DNA from 3 places in the Streptomyces sp. NPDC101776 genome. Region 1 is predicted to be linked to each of the others. Evidence: riboswitches for the same ligand, from Rfam matches in the RefSeq annotation. Region 1 holds a riboswitch; each other region holds the start of a gene.
The links. Region 1 has a riboswitch for thiamine pyrophosphate ahead of ACIRRY_RS30365 (thiamine ABC transporter substrate binding subunit). Riboswitches for the same ligand answer to the same signal wherever they lie in the genome.

Region 1 (5,858 bases):
CGGCGACGTCTTCGGCGGCATCTAGAACTCCCCGGTCCGGTCGGTGCGCAGCCGCTCAAGGACCAGCAGGGCCACCGCGCACACCACCATCAGAATCGTCGAAAGGGCCATCGCCTGGCCGTAGTTGAGGTCACCGGGCCGGGACAGCAGCCGGGCCACCGCGACCGGCAGCGTCGGGTTGTCGGGCCGCGCGATGAACACGGTCGCGCCGAACTCCCCCAGCGACACCGCGAACGCGAACCCGGCGGCGATCAGCAACGCCCGCCGCACGAGCGGCAGATCGACCTCCCGCCACACCCGCCACGGCGATGCCCCGAGCACGGCCGCCGCCTCCCGCAGCCGCCCGTCCACCGCCCGCAGCACGGGCAGCATGGTCCGTACGACGAAGGGAACGCCCACCAGCGCCTGCGCGAGCGGTACCAGGATCCATGAACTCCGCAGATCCAGCGGGGGTTTGTCGAGTGAGATCAGGAACCCGAAGCCGACCGTCACCGCCGACACCCCGAGCGGCAGCATCAGCAGCGCGTCGAAGCCCCGCACCAGCCGCCCGGCATCGCGCCGGGTCAGGGCCGCGGCGGCGAGTCCGCCGATCACCACGGCGATGGCGGTGGCGCCGACGGCGTACTCCAGCGAGTTGCCGATCGCGGCGATCGGCGGGACCAGGAAGGTGCCGCCGTCGTCGTGGGTGAGCGCCCGGTAATAGCCGAAATCCGGTGTGTCGAGCGACCGTTGGACCAGCACGGCGAGCGGCAGCACGAGCAGCAGCAGGACGGAGACCAGCACTCCGGCGAGCAGGGACCACTGGCCGGCCCCGCGCGGGCGCCTCGCGGTCACCGCCGGGTCCACCAGCCGTAGGGCCGTCTCCCGCCGTCGTACCGTCCAGGCGTGGACGGCGAGGATCGCGCCGACCGCGACGAACTGGACGATCGTGAGCACGGCCGCCGTGGAGAGGTCGAAGATCTCCGAGGTCTGGCGGTAGATCTCCACTTCGAGGGTCGAGAAGGTCGGACCGCCGAGGATCTGCACCACACCGAAGGAGGTGAAGGTGAACAGGAACACCATCAGCGCGGCGGCGGCCACGGCGGGCGCGAGCGCGGGCAGCGTCACCTTCCGCCAGGCCCGCAGCCGGGAGGCGCCGAGCATCCGGGCGGCCTCCTCCTGACGCGGGTCGAGTTGGGCCCAGAGGCCGCCCACCGTCCGTACGACGACCGCGTAGTTGAAGAAGACGTGCGCGAGCAGGATGGCCCACACGGTGGTGTCCAGCCGTACGCCCCACAGGTCGTCGAGGAGTCCGCCCCGGCCGACGAGCGCGAGGAAGGCCGTGCCGACGACGACCGTGGGCAGCACGAAGGGGACCGTCACGACGGCCCGCAGCACCTGCCGTCCCGGGAAGTCGAAGCGCGCGAAGACATACGCGCCGGGGAGCGCGATCAGCAGCGTGAGCGCGGTCGAGGCGAGCGCCTGCCAGGTGGTGAACCACAGGACGTGCCGGATGTCGGACTGGGCCAGCACGTCCCCGATACGGCCCAACTGCCAGGCGCCGTCGGCCTTGAGACCCCGTCCGACGATGGCCGCGACGGGGTAGGCGAAGAACACCGCGAAGAACGCGACGGGCAGGGCCATGAGGCCGAGCCGTGTCGCACCACCCCTGTTTTTAAGGGACTTGCGCGGTGCCTCTTCCGCTACTTCAGTACGAGCGAGGTCCACGACTTGACCCACTGGTCCCGGTTGGCGGCGATCTTCGCGGGGGCCATGGTCTCGGGATCCGGGGCCTGGCGACCGTACTCGACGAACTCCTGCGGCACCTGGGCGCCTTGGATCACCGGGTACACGAACATGTTGAGCGGCATGTCCTGCTGGAACTCCTTGGTCAGCAGGAAGTCGATGAAGGCCTTGCCGCCCTTGGTGTTCTTGGCGTTGCTGAGCAGTCCCGCGTACTCGGTCTGCCGAAAGCAGGTGCCGTACGACACCCCGGTGGGCGCGGTGGTCGGCTTCGGGTCGGCGTAGATGACCTCGGCGGGCGGCGAGGAGGCGTAGGAGACGACGAGGGGCCGGTCACCGCCCGCCTTCCTGCCGCCGGCCGAACCGGAGAACTCCTGGTCGTAGGCCTGCTCCCAGCCGTCGACGACCTTCACGCCGTTCGCCTGGAGCTTCTTCCAGTACGCCTGCCAGCCGTCGTCCCCGAACTGCGCCGCGCTGCCCAGCAGGAAGCCGAGGCCGGGTGAGGAGGTGGCCGCGTTCTCGGTGACGAGGAGGTTCTTGTACGCGGGCTCGACCAGGTCAGCGAAGGAGGCCGGCGGGGTCAGCTTGTGCTTGCTGAAGTAGGCCTTGTCGTAGTTGACGCAGATGTCGCCGGTGTCGATGGGCGTGACCCGGTGCTTGGCCTCGTCGACGCGGTACGCGGGCTTGACGGTGGCGGAGCCCTTCGCGTCGTAGGACTGGAAGAGGCCGTTGTCGAGCGCGCGGGAGAGCAGGGTGTTGTCGACGCCGAAGAAGACGTCGCCCTGGGGGTTGTCCTTGGTCAGGATCGCCTTGTTGACGGCCTGGCCGGCGTCGCCGTCCTTGAGGACCTTGACCGTGTAGCCGGACCGCTTCTCGAAGTCCTTGAGGACGCTCTTCGAGACGGCCCACGAGTCGTGGCTGACGAGGGTGACGGTCTTGGAGTCTCCGCTGCTCCCGTCCGACCCTGACCCGCACGCGGAGAGCGCGACCAGGCCGAGGCCGACGAGGACAGCACAGTACTTCTTGGTGTTCACGGTGATGACCGAACTTCCTACCCAGAATGACCTGGGCGAGGTTCAGAGGGTCTGCGGCCCGATTGCCGCACTCTCAGCGCTGCGCGCTCCCCTGTCGGATATGAAGGTGTACGTACAGGTGGTACGGGTGAAGATTACCGCTCGGTGGCCGCGAGCTGGCCGCACGCTCCGTCGATCTCCTGGCCACGGGTGTCCCGGACGGTGACCGGCACCCCGTGAGCCGCGATGGCCTCGACGAACGCCTTCTCGTCCTCGGGACGGGAGGCGGTCCACTTCGAGCCCGGCGTCGGGTTCAGCGGGATCAGGTTGACGTGCACGGGCTTGCCCTTGAGGAGGCGGCCGAGGCGGTCGCCGCGCCACGCCTGGTCGTTGATGTCGCGGATCAGCGCGTACTCGATGGACAGCCGGCGTCCCGACTTCGCGGCATACTCCCAGCCGGCGTCGAGGACCTCGCGGACCTTCCACCGGGTGTTGACGGGGACCAGGGTGTCGCGCAGGTCGTCGTCAGGCGCGTGCAGCGAGATCGCGAGGCGGCACTTGAAGCCCTCGTCGGAGAAGCGGTGGATCGCCGGAACCAGTCCGACCGTCGAGACGGTGATCCCGCGCTGGGAAAGCGCGAGGCCGTCCGGCTCGGGGTCGGTGAGGGCGCGGATGGACTGGACGACCCTCTTGTAGTTGGCGAGGGGCTCGCCCATGCCCATGAAGACGATGTTGGAGAGACGGGCAGGTCCGCCCGGGATCTCGCCGTCCCGCAGCGCCCGCATGCCGTCCACGATCTGGTGCACGATCTCGCCGGTGGACAGATTGCGGTCCAGGCCGGCCTGACCGGTCGCGCAGAACGGGCAGTTCATCCCGCAGCCCGCCTGCGAGCTGATGCACATGGTGACCCGGTCCGGGTACCGCATCAGCACGGACTCCACGAGCGTCCCGTCGAACAGCCGCCACAGCGTCTTGCGGGTGGTCTCCTGGTCGGTCGACAGATGCCGTACGACGGTCATCAGCTCAGGAAGCAGCGCCTCCTGGAGCTTGGCGCGGGAACCGGCGGGGATGTCGGTCCACTCCGCCGGGTCGTGCGCGAGGCGCGCGAAGTAGTGCTGCGAGAGCTGCTTGGCGCGAAACGGCTTCTCCCCGATCGCGGCGACGACTTCCTTGCGCTCCGCGGGCGTGAGATCGGCAAGGTGCCGCGGCGGCTTCTGGGCTCCGCGGGGGGCGACGAATGTGAGTTCTCCGGGCTTAGGCATGGCCCTACCAGTGTCGCAGACATACGAAGAGGGACTCGCCGCCCTGTGGACAACGAGCCCCTCACGTACAGAACCGCAGGTCAGGCCGTATTTCAGCCGGATCCCACGAACAGCACCAGCAACAGCCACACCACGGGCGCCGTCGGCAGCAAGGAGTCAAGCCGGTCCATGATGCCGCCGTGGCCCGGCAGCAGCGTGCCCATGTCCTTGATGCCGAGGTCCCGCTTGATCATGGACTCGCCGAGGTCGCCCAGGGTGGCGCTGGCCGCGACCGCGAGGCCCAGGACGAGACCCTGCCACCAGCTGCCGTCGTCGATCAGGAACTGCATGCAGAGCGCGCCCGCCACCATCGCGAAGGACACCGCTCCGAACAGGCCCTCGCGGGTCTTTCCGGGGCTGATGCGCGGGGCGAGCTTGTGCGTGCCGAAGCGCCAGCCGATGGCGTACGCCCCGGTGTCGCTGACCACGGTCAGCAGCAGGAACGTCAGGACCCGCCAGGCGCCGTCGTGGGCGGTGAGCATCAGGGCGACGAACGTGGCCAGGAACGGCACGTAGAACGCCGCGAAGACGCCCGCCGTGACGTCCTTGAGGTAGCCCTCCGGCGGTTCCGTCATCCGCCATACGAGGACGGCGAGCGCCGTGAGCGCCATGGCGACCCAGGCGCCCTCGGCACCCCGGACGTATCCGGCGACGACCATCGCCGCACCGCCGACCGCCAGGGGCACGAGGGGCGCCTTGATGCCCTTGCGCTCCTGGAGCCGCGAGGTGAGCTCCCACAGACCGACCACGACGGCGACCGCTATCACTCCGACGAACGCGGCCTTCACCACGAAGAGGGACGCCACGATCACCACGGCGAGCCCGACCCCGACCCCTATGGCCGCACCCAGGTCCCGGCCCGCGCTCTTCTTCTGCGGGGCGGGTGCCGGTGGCGGGACGTCGGGCATGGGCTCCGGATTCTGCGGCACCGCCCCGTAGGGCTGCGCCTGCGGCGTGTCAGAGGGCTGCGTCCGCGGGTCGTACGACGGCGACTGCCGTACGTCGTACGGCGGCTGCTGCGTCTCGTCGCGGAACAAGGGGCCGCTCAGCCGAGCGGCCCCCCGGTCGTCATCCTGGTGTCCGCCGTATGCGGGCTCGTCGGGCACGATGGGCATGGGGCGAGTCTGCTGCGCCTCAGGCGCATCGTACGTGGGACCCGCCGGGGCAGCCCCCTGGACAGGCCCCTGGTCGGACGGCCCCCAGTACCCGGCTTGTGGCGGTGCTCCCCAGGAAGAGTCGTTCATCAGACCTCGAGCAGCTCCGCTTCCTTGTGCTTCAGGAGTTCGTCCACCTGGGCGACGTACTTCGCCGTGGTGTCGTCGAGCTCCTTCTCCGCACGACGGACCTCGTCCTCGCCGGACTCCTTGTCCTTGACCAGCTTGTCCAGGGCGTCCTTGGCCTTGCGGCGGACGGCGCGGATGGACACCTTGGAGTCCTCGGCCTTGGTCCGGGCGACCTTGATGTAGTCCTTGCGGCGCTCCTCGGTCAGCTCGGGGAACGTCACTCGGATGATGTTGCCGTCGTTGCTGGGATTGACGCCCAGGTCCGAGTCGCGGATCGCCTGCTCGATGTTCCGCATCGCGGTCTTGTCGAACGGGGTCACCACGGCCATGCGCGGCTCCGGCACGGAGAACGAAGCCAGCTGGTTGATCGGCGTCAGCGCTCCGTAGTAGTCCGCCACGATCTTGTTGAACATCGCCGGGTGCGCACGGCCGGTGCGGATCGCGGCGAAGTCCTCCTTGGCGACCACGACGGCCTTCTCCATCTTCTCCTCGGCCTCGAGGAGGGTCTCTTCGATCACCACTTGCTCCTGCGTGTCTTG
Region 2 (5,858 bases), on a different contig from region 1:
GTCCCCGGTCGCCACGACCAGGCGGTCGTCGTCGAGCCAGCAGGCCGAGACGACCTCCGCATTGACGCCCGGTTCCGAGGGCAGCACGCCATGGCCGTCGAGCACGGCAGGGTCCGTCAACGCACTGGCCAGGTCGAAGACTTCGACAACCCCGTACGGATGCCACAACCAGCCGGCCGACAGTAGATGCGTCCCGCCCGGGCTCATCTCCAGCCGCGAGTGGAAGACGTCCCTCGGATGACGTTCGCCACCGGTGAGCCACTCTCCCGACTCCGCGTCCTCGATCTCGAGGACGTTGTACTCCTCCGGGCAGTGCACCAGAACCTCGCGGCCGTCCCGCAACACCCCGAGTGCCACCGCATAGTCGAAGACCTCGGCGTAGTCGTAGCTGCGGTCCAGCTCGCGGACGATCCGGTCACCGTCGAGCAGCAGCGCCTCGGTGCCACGCTCGGCATAGACAACGCAGTAGCGACCGGACGAGGAGACGACGCTCCGGTCGAAGGGCTCTCCGCGGACGACCGAGGCACCCTGCTCCACACCGTCAGGACCCCACCGGCGGCCACCCACCACATCGACCAGGTCATCGCCGTTCCACACCAGCGACTGCGCCTCGGCCGTCACCTTCAGAACGATCAAGACTCCACCCCCCTCATCCCCGTTATCCCCGTAATCCCCCTACGCACGATGGCGCCGCCGTGCCGAAGCCCCCCGGCCTCCGGCACGGCGCCAACCTACGGACGTCAGTGCGCCAGCGGCAGGTACACCCGGTTCCCGCTCTCCGCGAACTCCTTCGACTTCTGCAGCATCCCCTCGGCGACCTCCTCGGCCGTCGCCCCCGCGGCCGCCGTACCGCCGAACTGCGCCGTGATGCTTTGGCTGATCTTCATCGAGCAGAACTTCGGCCCGCACATGGAGCAGAAGTGTGCCGTCTTGGCCGGCTCCGCCGGGAGCGTCTCGTCATGGAACTCCCGTGCCGTGTCCGGGTCGAGGGCCAGGTTGAACTGGTCCTCCCAGCGGAACTCGAAGCGGGCGTCGGACAGCGCGTCGTCCCACTCCTGCGCACCTGGGTGCCCCTTGGCGAGGTCGGCTGCGTGGGCGGCGATCTTGTAGGTGATGACGCCGGTCTTGACGTCGTCACGATTGGGCAGGCCCAAGTGCTCCTTGGGCGTGACATAGCAGAGCATGGCCGTGCCCCACCAGGCGATCATCGCGGCACCGATGCCGGAAGTGATGTGGTCGTACGCAGGCGCGACGTCCGTCGTCAGCGGGCCGAGCGTATAGAACGGGGCTTCATCACAGATCTCCTGCTGAAGGTCGATGTTCTCCTTGATCTTGTGCATCGGGACATGTCCCGGGCCCTCGATCATGGTCTGTACGTTGAAACGCTTCGCGATCGTGTTGAGTTCCCCGAGCGTCCTCAACTCGGCGAACTGCGCCTCGTCGTTGGCGTCCGCGATCGAACCCGGCCGCAGACCGTCGCCCAGCGAGTACGTGACGTCGTAGGCGGCGAGGATCTCGCACAGCTCCTCGAAGTTCTCGTAGAGGAACGACTCCTTGTGGTGGGCCAGGCACCAGGCCGCCATGATCGAGCCGCCGCGCGAGACGATGCCCGTCTTGCGGTTCGCCGTCAGCGGTACGAAGGGCAGCCGTACGCCCGCGTGGACGGTCATGTAGTCCACGCCCTGTTCGGCCTGTTCGAGGACCGTGTCCTTGTAGATCTCCCAGGTCAGCTCCTCGGCGCGGCCGTCGACCTTTTCGAGCGCCTGGTAGAGCGGCACCGTGCCGATGGGGACGGGGGAGTTGCGCAGCACCCACTCGCGGGTGGTGTGGATGTTGCGGCCGGTGGACAGGTCCATGACCGTGTCGGCGCCCCAACGGGTCGCCCAGGTCATCTTCTCGACCTCCTCCTCGATCGAGGAAGTGACCGCGGAATTGCCGATGTTGGCGTTGACCTTCACCAGGAACCGCTTGCCGATGATCATCGGTTCGATTTCCGGATGGTTCACATTGACCGGCAACACCGCCCGCCCTGCCGCGATCTCCTCACGGACCACTTCGGGCGAAACGTTCTCCCGTACGGCCACGAACTCCATCTCGGGCGTGATCTCACCCCGTCGCGCGTAGGCGAGTTGCGTGACCGCCACGCCGTCCCGTCCACGCCGCGGCTGCCGTGGCCGCCCGGGGAAGACCGCGTCGAGGTTGCGCAGTCCACCGCGCGGCGAGGTGTGCTTGATCCCGTCGTCCTCGGGGCGGACGGGCCGGCCCGCGTACTCCTCGGTGTCGCCGCGAGCGATGATCCAGTTCTCCCGGAGGGGTGGCAGCCCCCTGCGGACCTCGGTGTCGACGAGCGGATCGGTGTACGGGCCGGAGGTGTCGTACAGCGTCACGGACTGCCCGTTGGTGAGGTGCACCTGACGGACCGGCACCCGCAGATCGGGGCGCGAGCCCGCGACGTACCCCTTGTGCCAGCCGATGGACTTCCCGGCATCCGCGGGCTCGGCCGCCTCCGTGGGCTGCTCGGCCGCCGCGGACTCCTCGGCCCTCGTCGGCTGCTCGGCCCGCGCCAATCCCTCGCCCGAAATGAGGCATTCGTCCTGGCTGAAGGCAGACGTGTGTGCGTCCTTGTTGGTCATGAGACCTACTCCCTACGCCGGCATTACCCGGTAACAGGTTCGGCGGTCGACGCAGCGGCTTCCGTCAGCCGATGTTTCATGTGAAACATCACTCGATTCAGGTGACGTTTCCCGTGAAACATCGCAGAGACGAAGGTCAGCGCCCTCTCAGCCCGGTGCTCCGAGCTCCCGCGTGTGCAAAGGTGCCTCCACGCTAGCGCCATAAGTGGCGCGGTGAACAGTGGGCCTCCGGCGTTCTTGCGATGATCGGGCGGTGACCACGACACAGCAGCCCCCGTACCCGCCGACCGGGCCGCCGCATGGCCACGATCACGGTCACGGCTCCGGAGGCGACCAAGGCCCCGGGTCCGGGTCCGGCGACGACCACGGTTCCCATGGGGACGGCGGGCACGGTTCCGGTGCGGGCGGCGGACACGGTCACTCACACAGCCATGGCCCCGCCGCCCCCGTCTCCCGTCACCTCCGGAAGGTCATCGCGGCGATCCTGATCCCGTTCACCGTGGCGGTCGTGGTCGGCATGGTGGTCCTCTGGCCCGGCGGCGCCCCCTCGCACAAGCGCACCGGAGTCGGCTTCGACCGGCAGACCCAACAGGCGACGGTGACCAAGGTCGTCAGCGTGAGCTGCGCGTCGGTGAACGCCTCGGGCGGCAGCGCGACCAGCGACACCTCCACCGCCGAGGGCTCCTCCGCGCAGCAGGAGGCGGGCGGCACCTGCAAGAAGGCCACGGTCACGGTCAGCACCGGCAAGGACAAGGGCCGTACGTTCACGGAGATCGTGCAGCCCGACCAGTCACGGCAGTTGCACCAGGGCGAGAAGGTCGTGGTCGCCTACGAGCCCTCCGCGCCCAGGGATCTCCAGTACTCGGTCACCGATGTGAACCGCAAGTTCCCGATGGCCCTGCTCGCTGGGATCTTCGCACTGGCCGTCGTGGTGGTGGGCCGGCTGCGCGGTGTCATGGCGCTGGTCGCGCTGGCCATCAGCTTCATGATCCTGAATTTCTTCATCCTGCCCGCGATCCTGCACGGCTCGAACCCGCTGATCGTGGCGGTGGTCGGATCGAGCGCCATCATGCTGATCGCCCTCTACATGTGCCACGGGCTGTCGGCCCGTACGTCCGTGGCGGTGCTCGGCACCCTGATGTCGCTGGTGCTGATCGGTGTCCTGGGCTCGGTGTTCATCGGCTGGGCCGCGCTGACCGGCAACACGGACGACAACACGGGCCTGATCCACGGGCTGTACCCGTCGATCGACATGAGCGGTCTGCTGCTCGCCGGCGTCATCATCGGCTCCCTCGGCGTGCTCGACGATGTGACGGTCACCCAGACCTCGGCGGTCTGGGAGCTGCACGAGGCCAACCCCTCGATGGGCTGGCGCGGGCTGTACCGCGCCGGCATCCGCATCGGCCGCGACCACATCGCCTCCGTGGTCAACACGCTCGTCCTCGCCTACGCGGGCGCCGCGCTGCCGCTGCTGCTGCTCTTCTCCATCGCGCAGAGCAGCGTGGGGGCGGTCGCCAACAGCGAGTTGGTCGCGGAGGAGATCGTGCGCACGCTGGTGGGCTCGATCGGCCTGGTCGCGTCGGTGCCGGTCACCACGGCCCTCGCGGCCCTGGTGGTCTCGGCGGACCGACCGGGACGGGAGGCGGTTCCGGCGGGCGCCGGTGCCAGTGCGGGTGCGACGGGTGCCGGTGCGGCTGCGGGGGGTTCGGCCACGTCGAGTACGGCCACGCCGGCGCCGGGCGCCAAGCCCGGCGCGGCGCGAGGCGGGAAGGGCCGTCGCCGCAAACACTGAGGCGGGCGGCGGGAGCGCCGTCGCCTCACAGGCTGAGGAGCGCTGTGGAAGGGCCGTCGCCGCACGGACTGAGACAGGCTGCGGGAGGCGTCGTCCTCCGAAAGCGCTGAGACAGACCCTGGGGAAAGGCCGCCGCACCGAGGCAGACCCGCGAGAACCGCCGTACAGAGCCGCGCAGAAGCGTTACGCCAGCCTCCCACCTCACACTCACGGCATCGCCTCAGCCCGCGCTCTGCTCCTCCGCCAGGATGCGGTCCAACGCCTCGTCGAGGTGGGTGTCGAAGTCCGCGAGGGCGCCCTCCTGACCGAGCGGAACCAGCCGGTCGGTGCGGTCGAGGAACGCCACGAGCGGTGCCGCGCCGGTGCGGAACAGCGCCTGGTCGCCGCCCACCTGAAGCCGGATCAGCACCTCGCCCAGCATCTCGGGATCGACCGGCTCGATCCGGACATCACCTTCCCCGCACGCGATACCCACCCCGTCGATCAGCAGCTCCCGGCCGAAGGTCCAGGTCACCGGGGCGTCTCCCGGCAAATGGAAGGTCAGCCGCACGGCGTACGGATCGCATGTCTCGTAGCCCAGCTCGACCGGGATACGGAAGGAGAGCTCCTCGGAAACGAGGAAGCTCATCATGACCTCTGCCTGTACGGACTCACGCATCGCCTATCCCGTCAACTGCCGTCGTATGGCCGGGAATGATCCCCGTGACACTGAAGGAATATTGCTGAACGTACACGTTAGATCACAAGGAGTAAGTTTTCAGATACTGATAGAGAGTGCGAGCGACCCCAGAAGCCTGCCGACCTCGGTCTCCAACTGCCGCGCCGCGGCCGGCAGCCGATCGGCCTGATGCGCGGGCAGGGAGATGGCCATCGTGGCCGCCATGGCGCCGAGCGTGATCGGAATCGCCGCGCAGACCGTCCCCAGCGCGTACTCCTGACGCTCCACAACCTGCTCCGTCCGCCCCATCCGGTCCAGGCGCCGCACCAGGGAATGGCTGTCGCGCACGGTGTACGGCGTGAGGGACCCCACGGGGTAGCGGTCGAGGTGGTCGCGGCGGACGTCCTCGTCCAACTGGGCCAGCAGACACTGGCCGATCGCGTGCGCGTGCCCCGTCTCACGGAAGTCCGCCCACTCCTCGACCGCCGGATTGCCGGGGGTGTCGGAGACGCACAGGACCTCGATCTCGCCGTCGCGGTACATCGCGTAGTACACCGGCGCACCGATCAGATCCCGCCACTGCGCCAGCGCGTCGACGATCGTGCTGCGACGTTTCTCCCGCGCTCCGCTGCTGCTCAGCCGCTCGGCCGCCTCGCCGAGGAAGAACAGCCCCTTGTCGCGGCGGAGATAGCCCTCGTGCACCAGGGTGCGCAGCAGGTGGTACGCCGTGGGGAGGGCGAGGCCGGTCTCGCGGGCCAGTTGCTTGGCGGGGGCT
Region 3 (5,858 bases), on a different contig from region 1:
ATGACCGTCACGCCCCAGCCGCAGGACCATCGGGCTCCAGCCGTACGCCCCTCAGGCCTGCCGCAGCCGCTTGGCGAACTCCGCCGCCGCCGCGCCCGGGTCGTCGGCCTCCGTGATCGCCCGTACGACGACGACCCGGCGGGCGCCCGCTTCGAGCACCTCGTCGAGGTTGCCGAGGTCGATGCCGCCGATGGCGAACCAGGGGCGGTCGGTGCCCAGGGCGGCCGTGTACCGGACCAGGTCGAGGCCGGGGGCGTGCCGGCCGGGCTTGGTGGGGGTGGGCCAGCACGGGCCCGTGCAGAAATAGTCCACGCCCTCCTGGACGGCGGCCGCGGCGGCCTCGTGCTCGGCGTGCGTGGAGCGGCCGATGAGGATGTCGTCGCCGAGGATCGCGCGGGCGGCGGGGACCGGGAGGTCGCCCTGGCCCAGGTGCAGTACGTCGGCGTCGGCGGCGTGGGCCACGTCCGCGCGGTCGTTGACCGCGAGGAGCCTGCCGTGCCGGGCGCAGGCGTCGGCGAACACCCGGAGGTGCTCCAGTTCCTCGGCGGCCTCCATGCCCTTGTCGCGCAGCTGCACGATGTCGACCCCGCCGGCCAGGACCGCGTCCAGGAACTCCGCGAGGTCGCCCTGGCGTCTGCGGGCATCCGTGCAGAGGTAGACCCGGGCGTCGGCGAGTTCGGCGCGCGCGGCGGCGGCCGCGGTGGTGGTGGTGGTGGTGTCGGGCATGCGTGTGTCCCCCGTTGTCATGGCGTCGTGATGCCGTGTTCGGGCCGCGGACGAACGTCGCCGCGGCCCGAACACCGGTCGGTCGTGCGGGTCAGACGGCGAGCGCCTGGGCGCGGCGCTTCACCTCCGTGCCGCGATTCTCGCTCAGGGCCTGCGCGGGGGTGCCGGGCAGGCTGGGGTCGGGGGTGAAGAGCCATTCGAGCATCTCTTCGTCGGAGAAGCCGTCGTCCCGCAGGAGCGTCAGGGTCCCCGTGAGGCCCTTGACGACCTTCTGCTCGGCCCCGTCGATGAAGGCGGCGGGGACGTGCAGTGCGCGGTTCTCACCACGGCGTACGGCGATGACTTGGCCCTCCTTGACCAGCTGCCGCACGCGTGTCACCTCGATATCGAGCACTTCTGCGATGTCGGGCAGCGTGAGCCAGGCGGGGACGAGAGCATCGATCTTTGCGTCAATCTCGGTCACGTAAACAGCGTGCCATCCCGGACTGACAGTCGGAAGTCGGGCCGGTCCGACCCGGGGGTACGAACTAGGCGATAGCCGCCTTCATCGGCAGAGAAGGGTCCGCAAGCAATACGGGATTCATCCGGGTCGCCGACTCGATCAGGCGGCGGCCCTGGGCCAGGTCACGGGGGCGGCCGACCGCCAGGAGGGCCACCAGACGGTCCTCGCGCAGCCAGCAGACGCTCCACGCCGGGGTGGCCGGGTCACCGCGCCACAGGGTGGTGTCGGCGGACCCGTGATGGCCGGCGTACTGGACGAAACGGCCGAACTGCTCCGACCAGAAGTACGGCACCGGGTCGTAGACCGCCGGGGTCTCCCCCACGATGTTCGCGGCGACCGTGCGCGGGCCCTGGAGGGCGTTGTCCCAGTGGTGGACCAGAAGGCGCTCGCCGTACCTTCCCGAAGGGAAGGAGGCGCAGTCGCCGACCGCGTACACGTCCGGCACCGAGGTGCGCAGCCCGTCGTCGGCGAGGACCTCGCGGTGCGCGCCCAGTTCGATGCCGGAGCCCGCCAGCCAGGCGGTGGCGGGGCGGGCGCCGATGCCGACCACGACGGCGCCCGCGGGCAGCCGGGTGCCGTCGTCGAGGACCACCTCGCCGGGTTCGACGTGCGCCACGCGTGCGTGGGTGCGCAGCGTGGCTCCGGCTGCGGCGTACCAGGCGGCCATCGGGGCGGCCACCTCTGCGGGCAGCGCACCCGCGAGCGGCCGGTCCGCGGCTTCCACGACGGTCACCGCGCAGCCCGCCTCGCGCGCGGCCGAGGTGAACTCGGCGCCGATCCAGCCCGCGCCGACGACCACGATGTCGTGCTGCCTGGTGAGCACCGGCCGCAGCCGCTCGGCGTCGTCCAGGGTGCGCAGCAGATGCACCCCGGGGATGCCGTCGGCGCCCGGCAGCCGGATCGGTTCGGCGCCGGTCGCGAGCACGAGGACGTCGTAGGGCACCGGGCCCTCGGCGGTGTCCAGTTCGTGGTCGGCGGGGCGCACGCCCACCACCTCGCGCCCGAGTTGGACCTCGATGCCGAGCGCCTCGAAGTCGACGTCGAAGGCGGAGCCCTCGGCCTTGCCGAGCAGGACGGCCTTGGACAGCGGGGGCCGGTCGTAGGGCTGATGGGGTTCCGCGCCGATCAGCGTGACGGTGCCGGTGAAGCCCTGTTCGCGCAGGGCGACCGCGGTCTGCACCCCGGCCATGCCCGCGCCCACGACGACCACGCGCCGTCCCGTCCCCGCGCCCTGTCCCCGTGTCTGCTCGCTCATCCGATCACCATAGACACCTGACAAATCGTCAGTCAGGGGGCGCGGTCAGTGACCTGTTCCACAACACTCGTCCCGCTGCCCGCCTGGGACTCCCACTCCCAGGTCTCCTCCAGGCGCACGCGGCCGTCGGGCAGCTCGACCACGTCGGACACGCAGTGCCCGCCGGACGTCGTCCCGTCGGTCTTCAACTGCACGTACCGGAAGTCGAGTCGGTCCCCCGCGCGCGTGCCGACGAGATGTCCGCGGACGACGTCGCCGCCCGTGTACTCGGCCCAGATCTCGCCGTCCCGCTCGTGGTACGCGAACCGGGTGCGGGTGCCGACCTGCCCCGGCGCCTGATCCTCGACCGGGGCGAGGACGAGACCGTCGAGCGAGCGGGCCATGGACGGAGGCTCCCTTACTGGGACATGGGGTACGGGCTAGGGTGGCCAACGTACAAGCACTCGCGGGAGTCCGGACGCACCGGGCTGAGAGGGAGGCTGGCGGCCTCCGACCGTAGGAACCTGATCCGGGTCATGCCGGCGAAGGGAGGGGCTGGACGCCCATGCCTACACGTACGTCAGACGTCCTCGTCGTCGGGGGCGGGATCATCGGCCTGGTCACGGCCTGGCGCGCGGCCCAGCGCGGGTTCGCGACGGCTCTGGTGGACCCCGAGCCGGGTGGCGGGGCCGCCCAGGTGGCCGCCGGCATGCTGGCCGCCGTCACCGAACTGCACTACGGCGAGCAGACCCTGCTCGCCCTCAACCTCGCCTCGGCGCGCCGCTACCCGGACTTCGCGGCCGAGCTGACCGACCTCACCGGCCTGGACCTCGGCTACCGCCGCTGCGGCACCCTCGCCGTCGCCCTGGACGCCGACGACCGCGCCCACCTCCGTGAACTGCACGCCCTCCAGCACCAGTCGGGGCTGGACTCCGAGTGGCTGTCCGGACGCGAGTGCCGGCGCCTGGAGCCGATGCTCGCGCCGGGGGTGCGTGGCGGGCTCCGGGTCGACGGGGACCACCAGGTCGACCCTCGGCGGCTGGCACGCGCGCTGGTGGCCGCCTGCGAGCGCGCCGGGGTCGTCCTCCACCGGACGTGGGCCGAGCGGCTGACCGTCGTACGGGAGCGGGCCGCCGGGGTCGTCACGCGCGAGGGCGAGACGCTGGGCGCGGACCAGGTGGTGCTCGCGGGCGGCAGCCTCAGCGGGCGGCTGGCAGGGGTCCCTGACGACGCCCTGCCGCCCGTACGGCCCGTCAAGGGGCAGGTGCTGCGGCTGACCGTGCCGGAGCGCCACGCGCCCTTCCTGAGCCGGACCGTGCGGGCCGTGGTGCGCGGCAGCCACGTCTATCTCGTGCCGCGCGAGAACGGCGAGCTGGTCGTCGGCGCCACCAGCGAGGAGCTGGGCTGGGACACCACGGTGACCGCGGGCGGCGTCTACGAACTGCTGCGCGACGCCCACGAGTTGGTGCCCGGGATCACCGAACTGCCGCTCACCGAGACCCGGGCCGGACTGCGCCCCGGGTCCCCCGACAACGCGCCGCTGCTCGGCCCGACCGCCCTGCCGGGGCTGCTGCTGGCGACCGGGCACTACCGCAACGGCGTGCTGCTCACACCGGTCACCGGTGACGCCCTCGCGCAAGCGCTGGCCACCGGTGAACTCCCGGACGAGGCACGCCCGTTCACACCGAAGCGATTCGCTCTCACGGAGTTGTCCGCATGAACGTCTCCGTCAACGGGGAGTCCCGGATGATCGATCCCGGCACGGCGCTCGACGCCCTCGTGCGGACCCTGACCCCGTCGCCCTCAGGCGTGGCCGCCGCCCTCAACGAAACCGTCGTCCCGCGCGCGGAGTGGCCCTCGACCGCCCTCTCCGAGGGAGACCGCGTCGAGGTCCTCACCGCCGTCCAAGGAGGCTGACCCATGGCCGACGATCCGTTCGTCCTCGGTGGCACGCCCTTCACGTCCCGACTGATCATGGGCACCGGGGGTGCGCCCAGCCTCGACGTCCTGGAGCGCGCGCTGGTGGCCTCCGGTACGGAGCTGACGACGGTCGCGATGCGGCGCGTCGACGCCTCCGTGCACGGTTCGGTGCTGTCCGTGCTGGAACGGCTCGGTATCCGCGTGCTGCCGAACACCGCGGGCTGCTTCACGGCGGGCGAGGCCGTGCTGACGGCCCGGCTCGCGCGGGAGGCGCTCGGGACGGCACTGGTCAAACTTGAGGTGATCGCCGACGAGCGCACGTTGCTCCCCGATCCCATCGAGCTGCTCGACGCCGCCGAGACGCTGGTCGACGACGGGTTCACGGTGCTGCCGTACACGAACGACGATCCGGTGCTGGCGCGGAAGCTGGAGGACGTCGGGTGTGCGGCGATCATGCCGCTGGGGTCGCCGATCGGGTCCGGGCTCGGGATCCGCAATCCGCACAACTTCCAGTTGATCGTGGAGCACGCGCGCGTGCCGGTGATTCTGGACGCGGGGGCCGGTACGGCGTCCGACGCGGCGTTCGCGATGGAGTTGGGGTGTGCGGGGGTGATGCTCGCGTCGGCGGTGACGCGGGCGCGGGAGCCGGTGCTGATGGCCTCCGGCATGCGGGCGGCTGTGGAGGCGGGCCGGTTGGCGTTCCGGGCGGGGCGTATCCCCCGTCGGTATTTCGCCGAGGCGTCCTCCCCGACAGCGGGACTGGCACGGCTGGACCCGGAACGCCCGGCCTTCTGAACGCCCTCTCCCCAGCGTGCGATCCGTCACAGGTCGGCTTCAGTACCGGCCCGATTCTGGCCGAAAAGACCGTGCTGTCAGCCTCGGCTCGTACACTCACCTGCGTGGATACGACCCTTCATGACCCTCTCGTCGGGCAAGTGCTCGACGGCCGCTATCGCGTCGACGCGCGGATCGCCGTCGGCGGGATGGCCACGGTCTACCGGGCCGTGGACACCCGCCTGGACCGGGTTCTCGCGCTCAAGGTGATGCACCCGACGCTGGCGGCCGACGCGCACTTCGTGGACCGGTTCATCCGCGAGGCCAAGTCCGTGGCGCGCCTCGCGCATCCGAACGTGGTGCAGGTCTTCGACCAGGGCGCCGACCGGTCGTACGTCTATCTGGCGATGGAGTACGTCGCCGGCTGCACCCTGCGGGACGTGCTGCGCGAGCGCGGGGCGCTGCAGCCGCGGGCCGCGCTGGACATCCTGGAGCCGGTGCTGGCCGCGCTGGGCGCCGCGCACCGGGCCGGGTTCGTGCACCGGGACATGAAGCCGGAGAACGTGCTCATAGGGGACGACGGCCGGGTCAAGGTCGCCGACTTCGGTCTTGTCAGGTCCGTGGACACGCATACCAGCACCACGGGGGCCGTGCTCGGCACGGTGTCGTATCTCGCGCCGGAGCAGATCGAGGGCAGCACCG

Region 2: it holds a riboswitch for thiamine pyrophosphate, as region 1 does, so the genes downstream of both, thiC (phosphomethylpyrimidine synthase ThiC) here and ACIRRY_RS30365 (thiamine ABC transporter substrate binding subunit) in region 1, are expected to answer to the same signal.
Region 3: it holds a riboswitch for thiamine pyrophosphate, as region 1 does, so the genes downstream of both, thiO (glycine oxidase ThiO) here and ACIRRY_RS30365 (thiamine ABC transporter substrate binding subunit) in region 1, are expected to answer to the same signal.

The regions. Positions count from the first base shown of each region.
Region 1 is NZ_JBIWMV010000011.1:148,924-154,781, forward strand. It holds gene ACIRRY_RS30355 (ABC transporter ATP-binding protein) at 1-21, opposite strand, end outside; gene ACIRRY_RS30360 (ABC transporter permease) at 22-1,623, opposite strand; gene ACIRRY_RS30365 (thiamine ABC transporter substrate binding subunit) at 1,683-2,756, opposite strand; TPP riboswitch at 2,753-2,859, opposite strand; gene rlmN (23S rRNA (adenine(2503)-C(2))-methyltransferase RlmN) at 2,891-3,997, opposite strand; gene ACIRRY_RS30375 (phosphatidate cytidylyltransferase) at 4,090-5,280, opposite strand; gene frr (ribosome recycling factor) at 5,280-5,837, opposite strand.
Region 2 is NZ_JBIWMV010000004.1:244,413-250,270, forward strand. It holds gene ACIRRY_RS16310 (hypothetical protein) at 1-636, opposite strand, end outside; gene thiC (phosphomethylpyrimidine synthase ThiC) at 741-2,633, opposite strand; TPP riboswitch at 2,626-2,815, opposite strand; gene ACIRRY_RS16320 (YibE/F family protein) at 2,887-4,425, shown strand; gene ACIRRY_RS16325 (SsgA family sporulation/cell division regulator) at 4,646-5,083, opposite strand; gene ACIRRY_RS16330 (IclR family transcriptional regulator) at 5,183-5,858, opposite strand, start outside.
Region 3 is NZ_JBIWMV010000002.1:1,043,564-1,049,421, reverse strand. It holds gene thiE (thiamine phosphate synthase) at 52-726, opposite strand; gene ACIRRY_RS10485 (Rv2175c family DNA-binding protein) at 818-1,189, opposite strand; gene ACIRRY_RS10480 (NAD(P)/FAD-dependent oxidoreductase) at 1,254-2,483, opposite strand; gene ACIRRY_RS10475 (hypothetical protein) at 2,516-2,866, opposite strand; TPP riboswitch at 2,919-3,030, shown strand; gene thiO (glycine oxidase ThiO) at 3,028-4,182, shown strand; gene thiS (sulfur carrier protein ThiS) at 4,179-4,379, shown strand; gene ACIRRY_RS10460 (thiazole synthase) at 4,383-5,177, shown strand; gene pknB (Stk1 family PASTA domain-containing Ser/Thr kinase) at 5,282-5,858, shown strand, end outside.